One region of the Mesorhizobium sp. ArgA1 genome, then DNA from elsewhere that is predicted to be linked to it. Evidence: riboswitches for the same ligand, from Rfam matches in the RefSeq annotation. Region 1 holds a riboswitch; the other holds the start of a gene.
What was found. A riboswitch is a leader RNA that binds a small molecule or an ion and turns the genes downstream of it on or off. The one in region 1 is predicted to bind S-adenosylmethionine.
Positions count from the first base shown of each region.

Region 2: linked by a shared signal. The riboswitch ahead of ACWGTI_RS16060 (O-succinylhomoserine sulfhydrylase) and the one ahead of metX (homoserine O-acetyltransferase MetX) in region 1 are both predicted to bind S-adenosylmethionine.

Region 1 is NZ_JBSKBQ010000001.1:1,212,797-1,220,509, reverse strand. It holds gene ACWGTI_RS05955 (DUF1194 domain-containing protein) at 1-197, shown strand, start outside; gene ACWGTI_RS05950 (glycosyltransferase family 2 protein) at 249-1,184, opposite strand; gene ACWGTI_RS05945 (DUF1330 domain-containing protein) at 1,421-1,741, shown strand; gene ACWGTI_RS05940 (phosphatase) at 1,930-2,322, shown strand; gene metW (methionine biosynthesis protein MetW) at 2,338-2,952, opposite strand; gene metX (homoserine O-acetyltransferase MetX) at 2,993-4,162, opposite strand; SAM riboswitch at 4,223-4,300, opposite strand; gene hisC (histidinol-phosphate transaminase) at 4,446-5,555, shown strand; gene ACWGTI_RS05920 (prephenate/arogenate dehydrogenase family protein) at 5,561-6,496, shown strand; gene ACWGTI_RS05915 (sugar kinase) at 6,503-7,426, opposite strand; gene ACWGTI_RS05910 (DUF2125 domain-containing protein) at 7,486-7,713, opposite strand, start outside.
Region 2 is NZ_JBSKBQ010000006.1:55,465-63,177, forward strand. It holds gene araD1 (AraD1 family protein) at 1-950, shown strand, start outside; gene ACWGTI_RS16050 (ABC transporter substrate-binding protein) at 1,007-1,777, opposite strand; gene ACWGTI_RS16055 (2'-deoxycytidine 5'-triphosphate deaminase) at 1,879-2,973, opposite strand; SAM riboswitch at 3,053-3,130, shown strand; gene ACWGTI_RS16060 (O-succinylhomoserine sulfhydrylase) at 3,188-4,378, shown strand; gene ACWGTI_RS16065 (glycosyltransferase) at 4,418-5,572, opposite strand; gene apaG (Co2+/Mg2+ efflux protein ApaG) at 5,815-6,207, shown strand; gene ACWGTI_RS16075 (Hsp33 family molecular chaperone) at 6,390-7,421, opposite strand; gene argF (ornithine carbamoyltransferase) at 7,517-7,713, opposite strand, start outside.

The DNA.
Region 1 (7,713 bases):
CCGGCTCCTTCGTGCTGCCGATCTACGCCGCCTCCGAATTCGCTACCGCCATACGACGCAAGCTTATCATGGAGGTGAGCAGTATTGCCGATGCGACCGTGGTCACAATCGACGCGGCCGCACCGATGGATTGCCTGCAGGGCGAACGCGACCGGCGGTTTTATTCCGATCCGTATTTCCCGGAACTCGATAAATGAGGTTTTGGGGCGGTTCCGGAGGGAAGGCCGCTGCGCGGCTTCCAGGGAGCTTCAGGCCGGCCGCGCACCGTATTTGTCGCGAAATTCGGTGTAGAGATCGCGGCGCCAGCGCCGGCCGCCGACATAGCCGCGCAACAGTTGCGGCACCGAATAGCCGAGTGCCTTCGACGACCGGTTGGCCAGATAGCCGGAGAATGCCTGCGAAACCCTGCCCTTGAGCGCGTCGGCGATGAGCTGCCGGGCAATCATGTAGGGCGGAATGTGGGGGTAGCGGTCGGCGATATAGGGGTGCTTGTCGATCAAACTGGCATACGCCTCGACATAGCCATCGCGCTGTCCGGAGATGGAATTCTCGGAATTGTACTTTTTCCAGTCGATCACTTCGGAGAGTTGCGCGCCGCTGCGGCGGGCAAAGCGCAGCAACAATTCGCGATCCTGCATGCGCGTGACGTCGCTGTCGTAGCCGCCGATGGCCAGCAGCGACTCGCGCCGGGCGGTGATTGCCGACCCGGCAATGAAGATCGTCTGCGCGACAAGGGCCCGTTCCAGCGAGTCGCGGCTCAGCAGCGCCTCGCGGTTGACGCAATTGGTGCGGCGATTGCCCTTCAGCGAGACGAAGGAGCTGATCAGCACTTCCAGCGAGGGATTGGCCTCGAACCACTCAAGTGTCCGCTCCAGCCGGTCCGGAAGATAGACATCATCGGAATCGAGAAAGGTCACCACGGGCGCCTGCGCCCGTTCGATGCCGGCATTACGGGCAGCATTGGCGCCGCGCCATTTCGAACCGACATAGACCAGCCGCGGGTCGCGGATTTCGGCAAGGGCTGCGGCTGTGCCGTCGGTCGAGCCGTCATCGACGACAATGTGCTCAAAACGAGTGACGTTCTGCGCCAGAACGCTCTCGACGGCGCGCAGAACCTTGCTCCGCCGGTTGTGAGTCGGTGTGATCACCGTGATTAGCGGAGCGAGGTCGGCAGTCTTCGACATATTGCTTTGGTTATGCCCTGGATTCCGTAGTGATCGGACGAACGGTCGGTTCCGCGTCAGGATTGCGTTCGATTCGACGCTACAAAAATGCAGCAGCAATGTCATCACAAACTGTTGAGCCAGGATGCCCTCGGCGATCCGATTATCTCCGACGTAATCGACCAGCTGTCGTCATCGCGGCAGATTGCGCCCACGAAGGCCGGTTGTTCGGCTTCGACTACACAGGGAGTTCAGCCATGACCGCCTACGCCGTCGCCCATATGCGCCAAGTCACAATGGGTCCGCAGATTGTCGAGTATCTGCAGAAGATCGATGCAACACTTGCACCGTTTGGTGGCCGTTATCTTGTTCATGGCGGCGAGCTGGACGTGATTGAGAACGATTGGCCCGGACACCTGATCATCATCGAGTTTCCAGACAAGGAACATGCGCGCGGCTGGTACGAGTCATCAGCCTATCGGCAGATCCTGGCGTTGCGTACCGACAACTCCGACGCCGATGTGGTCCTGGTTGACGGCGTCGGGCCTTCGCACAAGGCAACCGACGTGCTGGAATAGGTGGGGATCAAGAATTCGATTGTCGCGTAAATCGCAGTTTTGCGATGGTCAGACAGGCGCACGCTGAAATTGCCGCTCCAACTGGGGGCAAACGCCGTCACTGGGAGGCCAGATTTCCATGTCGATGCAGACGATTCGCGGCGATCTGCTGCAACTTGCGCTCGATGGGCAATTCGATGTCATCGTGCATGGCTGCAATTGCCAGTGCGCGATGGGCAAAGGCATTGCGCTGTCCATTAAAGCAGCGCTTTCCCGAGGCCTATGCGGCCGACCGCGCGACCGTGAAGGGCGATCCCGCCAAGCTCGGACGCATATCGGTCGCCGAGATCAGGCGTGGGGACCGGACCTTTCATATCGTCAACGGCTACACGCAATTCCACTGGCAAGGGCAGGGTGTGAAAGCCGACTATGAGGCGATCCGAAAGGTCATGCGGGCAGTCAAGGTCCAATTCACCGGCAAACGCATCGGCTATCCGAAAATCGGCGCTGGCCTGGCCGGTGGCGACTGGGAAAAGATCGCCTCGATCATCGCGGGCGAGCTTGCTGGCGAAGATCACACCTTTGTCGAGTACGCCGGGTAGCGTCTCCGGCAAACTCTACCGCTTCAGCAAGAACACCGCCTGCTGGCCGAAGAAATTCCAGAACCACCATGGCATTGACAGGCCGATCTTCTGGCCGTTGCCGTCGAGCGCGGTCGCCCTTTCCACCGAGGCGCCGAGCTCCTCGACCAGGTTGACGAAGTCGCGGATGGTGCAGAAGTGGATGTTGGGCGTGTCGTACCAGGAATAGGGCAGATCCTCGGTCACCGGCATCCGTCCCTTGAAGAACAGCGACAGCCGCACCCGCCAATGGCCGAAATTGGGGAAGGAGACGATGGCGCGGTTGCCGATCCGCAAGAGTTCGTCGAGCACCAGCTTCGGGTTGCGGGTCGCCTGCAGCGTCTGCGACAGGACGACGAAGTCAAAACCCTTGTCGGGATAGAATTCGAGGTCGGTGTCGGCGTCGCCCTGGATGACCGAGAGGCCGCGCGCCACGCACTCATTGACGCCGCGCTGCGACAGTTCCAGCCCGCGACCGTCGACCTGCTTGGTCTCCTGCAGGAGTTCGAGCAGCAGGCCGTCGCCGGAGCCGACGTCGAGCACCCGCGAGAGCGGCGGGATGAGGCCGGCGACGACTTCGAGGTCGACGCGCTGGGCGCGGTTGACGCTCATTGCTTCGATCCCTGGCCGAAAAGTCTGCAACTTCTAGGGGTCATGCGCTGAGCCCTCTCGCCCTTGCAGCGGAGCCGATGAAGCCGTTGATGGCGGCGAACAGTTCCGGCTCGTCGAGCAGGAAGGCGTCATGGCCGCGATCGGTGTCGATCTCGACGAAGGAGACGGAAGCGCCGGCGGCGTTGAGTGCATGCACGATCGAGCGGCTCTCCTCTGTCGGGAACAGCCAGTCCGAGGTGAAGGAGACCAGGCAAAATCGCGTCTTTGTGCCGGCGAAGGCATCGGCCAGCCGGCCGCCATGGTCGGCGGCAAGGTCGAAATAGTCCATCGAACGGGTCATGTAGAGGTAGGAGTTGGCATCGAAGCGGTCGACGAAGGTCATGCCTTGGTGGCGCAGATAGCTTTCGATCTGGAAATCGGCATCGAAACCGAAGGTCAGCGCTTCGCGATCCTGCAGATTGCGGCCGAATTTCCTGTGCAGGGCGGCCTCCGACAGATAGGTGATGTGGGCGGCCATGCGCGCCACCGCCAGTCCCTTTTCCGGGCGCGCACCATGCTCGAAATATTTGCCGCCATGCCAGTCTGGGTCGGCCATGACGGCCTGGCGGCCGACCTCGTGGAAGGCGATGTTCTGCGAGGAATGGCGCGCGCCGGTGGCGATCGGCAGCGCCGAGAAGACGCGCTCGGAATAGCACGATGCCCATTCCAGCACCTGCATGCCGCCCATCGAGCCGCCGAGCACACAAAACAATTTTTCGATGCCGAAATGGTCGACCAGCATCAGCTGCGCCCGCACCATGTCGCGGATGGTTATGATTGGCAGGTCGAGCCCATAGGGCTTGCCGGTGGCCGGATTGGTCGAGGCCGGACCGGTCGAGCCGAGGCAGCCGCCGATGACGTTGGAGCAGATGACGAAGAAGCGGTTGGTGTCGATGATCCTGCCGGGGCCGATCAGCACTTCCCACCAGCCCGGTTTGCCGGTCACCGGATTGGTGCTGGCGACATGCTGGTCGCCGGTCAGGGCGTGGCAGACAAGGATGGCGTTGGAGCGGGCGTCGTTCAGCGTGCCGTAGGTCTGGTAGGCGATCTGGAATGGCGACAAAAGCGTGCCGGCGTCGAGCTTCAGCGGCTTGTCGGCGCCGAAATGCAACACGGGGCTCGACGGGTTGTCGGCCTCGTTGTTGGTTTTTGTAGCGCGGAGCGCGGTCATGTGACTCTCCTTGCCCGCCGTCAGGCAATAAAAAACCGGCAATGCGATCGCAAAGCCGGTTACGTCACGCAAACGGCCCTTTAGCGAGTTGTTTAACGTGGCTGCAAGCCGACCGGCCAAATCACCACGGAACGTCGCGTTCTTCTAGAACTCGCGCGGCCCGGCGTCAACGGCCAGGGTGGGACCAGGCATTGCACGCCCCAGCAGCCTCTCGACAACAGCGGCCACGGCTTGTATTTCCGCTGCGGCCTCCGGACGGCGGCATTTCAGACGGATTTGCGACATGGACAATAAAGCGGACAAGGCACGGCCGACGCCCCGCGCGGGCATCATGGACATAGAAGCCTATGTGCCGGGCAAGAGTACGGCGCCGGCCGGCGTCGCCAAGGTCCATAAATTGTCGTCCAACGAGAACCCGCTCGGGCCCTCACCGAAGGCAATCGAGGCCGCGCGTGAAGTTGCCGCCAGGCTCGACGTCTATCCCGACGGCACGGCCCGCCGGCTGCGCGAGGCGATCGCCGAAGTGCACGGTCTCAACCCGGCAAACATAATCTGCTCCAACGGCTCGGACGAGATTTTGGGCCTGCTGGCGCAGACCTATCTGGCGCCGGGCGACGAGGCGATTTTTACCGAACACGCCTTCATGGTCTACAAGATCTACATCCAGTCGGCGGGGGCCAGGCCGGTTGCGGTCAAAGAGACCGAGGAGCGCGCCGATGTCGACGCGATCCTGGCTGCGGTTACGCCGCGGACCAAAATCATCTTTCTCGCCAATCCCAACAATCCGACCGGAACCTATTTGCCGTTCCAGGAGGTGCGTCGGCTCCATGCCGCGCTGCCGGGCAATGTGCTTCTGGTGCTTGACGCGGCCTATGCCGAATATGTGCGACGCAACGACTATGAGGCCGGCATCGAGCTGGCGGGCAGTGCGCAGAATGTGGTCATGACCCGCACCTTCTCCAAGCTCGGCCTTGGCGGCGCGCGCATCGGCTGGATGTATGGCCCGCTGCACATCGTCGATGCGATCAACCGCATCCGCGGGCCTTTCAACGTCAATGCAACGGCGATCGAGGCCGGCATCGCGGCGATCCGCGACCGCGCCCATGTCGAGCGCAGTTCGTTGCACAATGAGACCTGGCTTACCTGGCTGAATGAAGAGCTGACGAAGCTTGGTCTCAGGGTGACGCCGAGTGTCGGCAATTTCGTCCTCATCCACTTTCCGCAGGACAAGAAGCATTCGGCAGAGGCAGCGGACGAGTATCTCACCCAGCGCGGCTATATATTGCGGCGGGTTACCGGGTATGGCTTCCCCAACGCGCTGCGCATGAGCGTCGGCACGGAAGAAGCCAATCGCGGTGTGATTGCCGCGCTCACGACATTCCTGAAAAGCTGAAGCACATGACATCACCGATGTTCGAGAAAATCGCGCTGGTCGGCATCGGCCTGATCGGCTCGTCACTGGCACGCGTCATCCGCCGCGAAGGTTTGGCCAGGCATGTCGCCATCGCGACGCGCAGCCCGACCACGCTGGCGCGTGCGAAGGAGCTTGGTCTCGGTGAGTCCTATACTGCAGACGCAAAAGAAGCGGTTCGCGATGCCGACCTTGTCGTCGTTTCGGTGCCGGTCGGCTCGTCGGGCGAGGTGGCGGAGGAAATCGCGCCGGCCCTGAAAGAGGGTGCCATCCTCACCGATGTCGGTTCGACCAAGGCCTCCGTCATTGCACAGATGCAGCCGCATGTGCCGGAAGGCGTGCATTTCATACCTGGGCATCCGCTGGCCGGTACGGAGAAGTCAGGCCCGGATGCCGGTTTTGCCGAGCTGTTCGAAAACCGCTGGTGCATCTTCACGCCGCTGCCGGGCACCGATCCGGCCGCGCTGGAAAAGCTCTCGGAGTTCTGGCGGCGCTGCGGTTCGAACATCGACACGATGGACCCGCAGCATCACGACATGACGCTGGCCATCGTTTCGCATCTGCCGCACATCATCGCCTACAACATCGTCGGCACCGCCGACGATCTGCAGTCGGTGACCAAGTCGGAAGTGATCAAATATTCGGCCTCGGGTTTCCGCGACTTCACCCGTCTTGCCGCTTCCGACCCGACCATGTGGCGCGACGTGTGCCTGCACAACAAGGACGCCATCCTCGAGATGCTCGCGCGGTTCTCGGAGGACCTCGCCTCGCTGCAGCGGGCGATACGCTGGGGCGACGGCGACAAACTGTTCGACCTGTTCACCCGCACCCGCGCCGTGCGCCGTTCGATCATCGAGGCCGGCCAGGATATTGACGTGCCGGATTTTGGCCGTCAGGCGGTGGAGCATCCTACAAAAGGCTAGTCTGTTTCAGGCAGGCCAGGTTACGGCGACCATGGCCATTGTCTCGGCCCGGTCCGGCGCGCCCAGCCGGCCGCCGAAGCGCTGGCATTTAAGCGCGGCGGCGGCACTGGCAAAGCGTAAGGCCTGCTCGATCGGCATGGCTTCGGCGAGACCGACGGCAAAGGCGCCATGAAAAACGTCGCCGGCGGCCAGCGTATCCACTGCCTTGACCTTCGGCGCCGCGATGTGGCGAACGCAGCCGGCGGACCGGTCATGCCACCAGCTTCCCGCCGCGCCGCCGGTCACCGCGACGAAGGCATCGGTGCGGCTGGCGAGGTCGGCACAGGCGGTTTCAGGGTCCAGCGCATGGCCGCAGACGATGCGCGCCGCCGTCTCCGAAGCGACGATGTGCGAGGCCAGCGGCAACAGACGCTCCAGCACCTCCAGCGGCGCGGTGTCGGCGTCGAGGATCGCCGGGCGGCCGGCGTCGCGCGCCGCGGTCAGGGCAAGTGCTGCAGCGCCCGGCCAGCGGACGTCAACCAGAACGGCGTCGAAGTCGGAAAGATCGGCGACAGGGAGCGCCTCGGGGTCAACCTGCGCCTTCGGGTCGTAGAATGGCACGATGATGCGCTCGCCATGGGCGTCGATCAGGATCGAGGCCAGCGCAGAACGCGCGCCTTTGACGCGGCGGACAAAGCTGCAATCGACGTCCTCGGCTTCGACGCCGGCCAGCAGCTGATCGCCAATCGCATCGTCGCCCACACTGGCCCACAGGAACACCTCCGCGCCGAGACGGCGTGCGGCGCAGGCCGCACTTGTCGCCATGCCGGCGGCGAGCTGGACGCCGTCCGATGCGATGAACTTGCCCTGATGCGTGGGTAGGGTTTCCAGACGCAGGATGGTGTCCAGTGTCAGCGCGCCAACGCTGAGCAGTTTAACTGGCCGGCTCATGTGTTGGCTTGGCTACGCATAGATCTTCCCCCAAAGCCGTTCGTGCTTGGGATCATGCTCTAATCGACCGGCTTGATCTTGCCCAGCGGAATGAAGCCGAGCGAAGCCTTGCCCCTCACCACCTTGAGCGGCATTGACGGTTCGTTGCCGAGCAGCGCCAGGCCGGCAAAGCCTTGCTCAATCTGGCTCTTCTGCTCGGGGATTGCGGTGGCGAGGATTGCCGCCACGGCTTTGGGATCCCTGAGCTTGATCGTCAGGTCGGCGTTGATCAGTCCGTTGGCGTCGAC
Region 2 (7,713 bases), on a different contig from region 1:
TCGCCCGCAATGGCGGCGGCAAGACCAGGATCATCAATGGCGCCCGCAGCGTCTATTCGCTGGCGATGGAAGCCGCGCGCACCGGCACCGGTCTCGCCGCGCTGATCGAGCGCAAGGGATACGGTGAGGCCGTGGACCTCGACGCCGCCTACAAGAAGGGCCGGCTGGTGTCGCCGATCAACCATCCCGATCCCGCGCATCTGCATCTGACCGGCACCGGGCTGACCCATCTCGGCTCGGCGGCGACGCGCGATTCCATGCACAAGAAGCTCAGCGATGGCGGTGAGGAACAACTCACCGATTCCATGAAGATGTTCCGCATGGGACTGGAAGGCGGCAAGCCGGCCAAGGGCCAGACCGGCGTGCAGCCGGAATGGTTCTACAAGGGCAACGGCACCATGGCGGTGGCGCCGGGTGCGGCGCTGATGTCGCCGGCCTTCGCGCAGGACGCCGGCGAGGAGCCGGAAATCGCCGGCATCTATGTCATCGGCGACGACGGTGCACCGTTCCGCGTCGGTTTCACGCTGTCGAACGAGTTTTCCGACCACGTCACCGAGCGGGTGAACTATCTATTCCTGGCGCATTCCAAGCTGCGCAACGCCTCGTTCGGACCGGAGATCCTGATCGGCGACCTGCCGGCCGACATCAGAGGCGCCTCCCGCATCCTGCGCGACGGCAATCTGCTGTGGGAAAAGCCGTTCCTGTCGGGCGAGGCGAACATGTCGCACACCATCGCCAATCTCGAGCATCACCACTTCAAATATTCAGCCTTCCGCCAGCCTGGCGACGTGCATGTCCACATGTTCGGCACGGCGACGCTGTCCTTCGCCGACGGCATCAGGACTGAAGCCGGCGACGTCTTCGAGATCGAAGCCGGGGATTTCGGCCTGCCGCTGCGCAACCCGCTGGAAATCGAGCAGCCGGTGAAGGTGGCGGTGAAAGCGTTGTGACATAGCGCCCTTCCCTTCTCCCCCTGGGGGAGAAGGGAAGGCGCGGCAGCTCACCCTCAATAAATATCAAAATCGAAATACTTGGCCTGGATCTTCTTGTAGGTGCCGTCGGCGACGATGGCGTCGATGGCCGCGTTGAGCTTGTCGCGGAGGGCGGTGTCTTCCAGGCGCACGGCGATGCCCGCTTGCGTCTCGGTGCCCTTGACGTCGCCGACCAGCTTGCAACAGCCGTCGCTCGCCTTCTTCAGCCAGTCCATCAGCACGAACTTGTCCGAAATCACCGCATCGAGGCGGCCATTCTGCAGGTCGGTAATCGCCTCTTCCTGGGTCGGATAAAGTTTTGCCTCGGCACCGGCCTTGCCGTAGGCATTCTGGGCGTAGTCGGCTTGGGTGGTCGAGGCCTGCGCGCCCACCGTCTTGCCGGCAAGGGCGGCCGGTTCGGTGGAGGTGAGGTCGCTGTCCTTCGGCGCCACAAGCGCCAGCGGCGTGGTGTAGTATTTGTTGGTGAAGGCCACCTGCTTCTTGCGCTCCTCGGTGATGCTCATCGAGGCGATGATGGCGTCGAATTTTTTCGCCTGCAGCGCCGGAATGATGCCGTCCCAGTCCTGGGTGACAATCTCGCATTCAACCTTCATCTGCGCACAGAGCGCATTGGCGATATCGATGTCGAAGCCTTCGACCTTGCCGTCCGCGGTGATGGTGTTGAAGGGCGGATAGGCGCCCTCAGTGCCGATCTTCAATTTTTCCTGCGCCTGTGCCAGCGAGCCGGCCGCCATCACCAGCATGGCAGCGCCGGCTGCCGATATGATCCATCTTGATATCTGCATTTTTGGTTCCCCTTACGCGCCGGTCTCTTGCCGGCCACCGAAAGGCAGCCAAGCATGGCGGGGCAACGCAGGCAAGTATTTTGCCTGGCGGTGATCAAGCTTCAGCCGGCGGTTCGGAAATGCTTGGAGAGTTTCAGGCCTTGGGCCTGGTAGTTGGAACCGAGATCGGTGCCGTACAGCGCCTGCGGCCGCTTCAGCATGTGCTCGTAGACCAGCCGGCCAACGATCTGGCCATGGTCGAGAATGAACGGCACTTCGTGGCTGCGCACTTCGAGCACTGCCCGGCTGCCGGTGCCGCCGGACGCCGAATGGCCGAAGCCGGGATCGAAGAAGCCGGCATAGTGGACGCGGAATTCACCGACCAGCGGATCGAAGGGCGTCATCTCGGCGGCGTAGAGCGGCGGCACGTGCACCGCCTCACGGCTGACCAGGATGTAGAATTCGTCGGGATCGAGCACCAGTTCGCCGGCGCCGCTCTTGTAGAGCGGCTCCCAGAAATCGACGACGTTCTGCGCGGCGCGCTTGTCGACGTCGACCAGTCCGGTGTGATGCTTGCCGCGATAGCCCACCAGGCCGTTCCGATCGCCGTCAAGGTCGATGGACAGCGCAATGCCGCCGCCGGAAATGTTGGGCGGCTCGGTCGCCACCAGCATTTCCGCGTGGTGCAATTCCTTGAGTTCGCTCTCCGACAGGAGTGCATTGCCGGTGCGGAATCTGATCTGCGACAGCCGCGAGCCCGCACGCACGACAATCGGGAAGGTGCGCGGGCTGACCTCCAGATAGAGCGGCCCATGATAGCCGGCGGCGATCTTGTCGAACTCGTGGCCGCGATCGGTCATCACCCGGGTGAAGATATCGAGCCGTCCGGTCGAACTCTTCGGATTGGCCGAGGCGGACACGTTTGCAGGCAGCGCCAGGCTTTCGAGCAGCGGCACGATGTAGACGCAACCGGTTTCCAGCACCGCGCCCTCGGCGAGACTGAACTCGTGCAGTTTCAGCCGGTGAAGCTTGTCGGCCACCAAATGGTCGGGACCCGGCAGGAAGGAGGCGCGTACGCGAAAAGCCTTGTCACCGAGCCTGAGATCGAGGCTGGCCGGCTGGACCTGGTCGGCGTCGAGCGCGCGCGGCGACTTCAGCGCGCCGGACTGAAACAGCGCGGAAATGTCCTGATCGGGAAGAATGCCTGTCTGCCGCAAAAGGCTGGCTCCATTCCAACTGGTACAAACCTCTTAATGAAGCCGGCAATTGACGCAAGCATGGCTGAGGTCTAAAGGGTCGTTATCCCGTGGTGATTTGGCCGGTCGGCTTGCAGCCACGTTAAACAAGTCGCTAAAGGACCGTCGGGCCGCAAGGCCGTATGGACCGGTTGCGACTTTCGCGGCCGGTTTTTTTGTGTCTGGAACAAAAACGATGAGCACCAAGAAGCGTAACTGGAAGCCTCAGACCGCACTCGTGCACGGGGGAACGCTGCGTTCCCAGTTCGGCGAAACGTCGGAAGCGATGTACCTGACCCAAGGCTATGTCTATGAAACGGCACAGGCCGCCGAAGCCCGTTTCAAGGGCGAGGAGCCTGGCTTCATCTATTCGCGCTACGCCAACCCGACCGTCGACATGTTCGAAAAGCGCATGTGCGCGCTGGAAGGTGCCGAAGATGCGCGCGCCACCGCATCGGGCATGGCGGCGGTGACGGCCGCCCTTTTGTGCAGCGCCAAGGCCGGCGACCATATCGTTGCGGCGCGCGCGCTGTTCGGCTCCTGCCGCTGGGTGGTCGAGACGCTGGCGCCGAAATACGGCATCGAGGCGACGCTGGTCGACGGCACCGACATCGCCAACTGGGAAAAGGCGGTCAGGCCGAACACGAAACTGTTCTTCCTGGAAAGCCCTACCAATCCGACCTTGGAAGTGGTCGACATTGCCGCCGTCGCATCGCTGGCGACCTCGATCGGCGCCAGGCTGATCGTCGACAATGTCTTTGCCACGCCCTTGCAGCAGAAGCCCTTGCTGCTCGGCGCCCACATCGTCGTCTATTCCGCCACCAAGCACATTGACGGCCAGGGACGCTGCCTGGGTGGCATCATCCTGTCGGACAAGAAGTGGATCGACGAGAATCTGCACGACTATTTCCGCCACACCGGTCCGAGCCTGTCGCCGTTCAACGCCTGGACGCTGCTGAAGGGCCTGGAAACATTGCCCGTGCGCGTGCGCCAGCAGACGGAAAGTGCGGCCAAGATCGCCGACTTCCTGGCCGGGCAGCCGCAGATCGCCCGCGTCATCTATCCCGGCCGCGCCGACCACCCGCAGGCCGATATCGTCAAGAAGCAGATGACTGGCGGCTCGACGCTGATCTGCCTCGACGTCAAGGGCGGCAAGCAGGCCGCTTTCGCCTTGCAGAACGCGCTCGACATCGTGCTGATCTCCAACAATCTCGGCGACGCCAAGAGCCTGATCACCCATCCGGCGACGACGACGCACAAGAACCTCAGCGACGAGGCGCGCGCCGAGCTCGGCATCGGGCCGGGAACGCTGAGGCTGTCGGTTGGTCTCGAGGATACGGATGATCTGCTCGATGACGTCGAACAGGCGCTGAAGGCGGCCAAGTAGCGGCCTGGTCCGAAAAGCGAGGCAAAAGCCCGGCGTCGATCAGGCGCCCGACGAGGCCTCTTCCAGGTCCGTCATCGCCCTGGTGCGGATGGTCATGGCATTGCCGCGCCATTCGACCGCGCCGCCGAGCCAGCCGCGCGCCCAGATGGCGGGAAGCATCACATCGCGCACGATCATGGCGGTGACGATGCGCGGCGACAAATACCAGCCTTTGGCCCAGGCGAGCAGGCATTCCGGCACGTAGGCAAAGGCCAGGACAGCCAAGGCCGTGGTCGGCAGGCTGACGCCGGCGCTTGCCGCTGCGACCAGCGCCAGCAGCAACGGCACCGCCGCGCCGGTCAGGATTTCGGGCGTGTAGAACAGCGGGAAGGTGACGCGGCGCAGCCGCGCCCAGCGCGTCTGGCGCGACCAGATCTCGGCAAAGGTGCGCTGGCCGAGCGGCTGTTCGAACGGCGAGGCAACGAGATTGACGTGCAGGCCGAGCCCATTGACCAGCTTGGTCGCGGCAGCATCTTCGGCGATCTCCGCGGCAAGCGCCTCGATGCCGCCATTGGCGTCAAGCATCGGCTTGTTCCACAGCATGCTCTTGCCCTGGGCAAAGCCGAGGCCAAGGGCTTCGCCGGCATATTGCCAGCGCGCCTGCAGCGTGTTGAGGAAGGCGCATTCGACCTCGGCCCAGAACCCATCCGGCCGCGAGCCGATCGGGGTCGAGCAGACAAGCCCGGTGTCCGGCCGCCAGGCCGCCATCAGATGCTGTACGTAGTCGACAGGCATCAGCACGTTGGAATCGGCCAGGATGACCCAGTCGTGCTGCGCCGCCAGCCAGCCCTTGACGCAGTTGTTGAGCTTCGGGTTGGCGCTGACCCGGTCATCGCCGATGAGGAGCTGTGCCGGAATCTCGGGATGGTGGGCGATTGCAGCGTTGATAAGCTTGACCACGGGGTCTTCGGAATGGGCGACGCAGAAGATCAGCTCGTAATGCGGCCAGTCGAGGGAGAAGGCGCGCTGAAGCGTCTCCCGCGTGAAAGCCTCCACGCCGCGCGACGGCACGACGATCGAGACTGGTGCCGCCTTTGCAGCGGGCGGCGTGATGAGGAGCGGCCGCTTCAGGCTAAGCGAGGCCAGCACAATGCTGGCGAGGTTGGAGAGGAGCAGGAGTATCGAAAGCAGCGCTGCTATGAATGTCAGTTCCATCGAGATCTGGTCACTCCGGGAAAAAGCGGCCACGAGCGACCGTTTTCAACAGTTCGACAGAGCGCTGAGTCGCCCGACACGGTTCGTGCACACCATCATTGTCATGTGTCACTTAAATGACATTGTTGTTCGGCACCTGCCCATCAGGCCCCCACCAGTGGTCTGGCCAAGAATACGACGCGCACGGTTGACTGTGCGGGGGAGAGCGTCGACGATTTCGTCCGTATCGTTTGGAGCAGCCCATGTACCGCGCAGTCACGCGCAACATCGAAGTGCAGGTCAGACCGTTCTATCTGGAGGATCGCTCGGATCCGTCGGAGAACCGCTATGTCTGGGGCTACCAGGTGACGATCGACAACCAGTCGGACGAGTTCGTGCAGCTTATGTCGCGCTACTGGCACATCACCGACGGCAGCGGCCGGGTCGAAGAGGTGCGCGGCGCCGGCGTGGTCGGCGACCAGCCCGAACTCAATCCGGGCGACAGCTACCAATACACGTCCGGCTGCCCGCTTTCGACGCCGTCCGGCTTCATGGTCGGGCACTACACGATGCGCAACAAAAGGGGCGAGACGTTCGATATCGCCATCCCGGCTTTCTCGCTGGATCTGCCGGGGACGAGACGGACGGTGAATTAGCCTCTTTCTCCCCGTTTCACGGGGAGAAATGACCGGCAGGGCAATGAGGGGCGGCGCCGGGCTGATGAGATTATCTTCCACGCAATGACGGATGTGGGCGCGGCCAACCGCCGAAGTCGGCGCTGCCCCTCATCCGCCCTTCGGGCACCTTCTCCCCGTGAAACGGGGAGAAGGAAGAAGCCTCACTGCTTCGCAAACTCCGCCGGGTCGAAGTCGTACTGGGTCGAGCAGAACTCGCAGGCGACGTGGATGCCGCCATCCTGCGTGCTCTCCCTGATCTCTTCGGCCGAAAAGCCTTCGAGGATGCCTCGGATCTTGTCGCGCGAGCAGGAGCACTGGTCGGCGACAGGCACGCCGCCGAAGACGCGCACGCCATGTTCGTGGAACAGCCGGTAGAGCAGACGCTCGGCGCCGATGGTCGGGTCGATCAGTTCGGTCGGCTCGATGGTGCCGAGCAGGGCCAGCAACTCCTGCCAAGAATTGTCGGCCGGCTCGTTCGTCACGTCGCGCGGATCGCCGTCGCCGCCCGAAATGTCGGGCACACGCATGCGCTCGGGCGACTGCGGCAGGAACTGCGCCAGGATGCCGCCGGCGCGCCACTGCTCGCGCGCCCCGCCAAGGCCCGGCGTCAGGAGCTTGGCGACCGAAAGCCTGATATCGGTCGGGATCTGCTCCGACTGGCGGAAGTACGTGCGCGCGGCGTCTTCCAGCGTCTCGCCGTCGAGCTGGACGATGCCCTGATAGCGCTGCGTGTGTGCGCCCTGGTCGATGGTCAACGCCAGCACGCCGCTGCCCAGCATTGTCTGCTGCGAGGTTTCGCCGGCGGCGACCAGCGCCTCCAGCCGGTCGGCATCGAAGCGCGCATAGGCGCGCAATGCCGAGGGCGTGGAGAAATCCGCGACCAGCATGTCGACCGGCCCGTCGGTGCGGGTCTGCAGGATGAACTTGCCCTCGAATTTGAGCGAGGTGCCAAGCAGCACCGTCAGCACGCAGGCTTCCGCCAGAAGCCGGGCGACCGGCTCGGGATAGTCGTGGCGGCCAAGGATGGCGTCGAGCATCGGCCCGAGCTGCACGGTGCGGCCGCGCACGTCGAGCGGGCCGACCTCGAACGGCACGACATGATCGTCGCCGGCGTAGCCGAACTCGCCGAGTTTGGGGTGGTGTTCAGTCACTTGATGCGTTTCCAACATGACAATACTCCAGGGCGCGGCCATGCGGCCCTGAGGGGTGCATGCGTCCAAACGCGCTTGATTTGCGTGATGCGGCGCAAATAGGCATCGCGCCCCCGCAGATCAAGCGCCCAGACATTTCACGCGCCCAAGCACCAGGCCAAAACCGCCTTCTGGGCGTGTAGCCGGTTCTCGGCTTCGTCGAAGACCACCGAATGCGGCCCGTCGATAACCTCGTCCGTCACCTCCTCGCCGCGATGCGCCGGCAGGCAGTGCATGAACAGGGCGTCGGGCTTGGCCCTCGCCATCAGTGCCGCATTGACCTGATAGGGCGAGA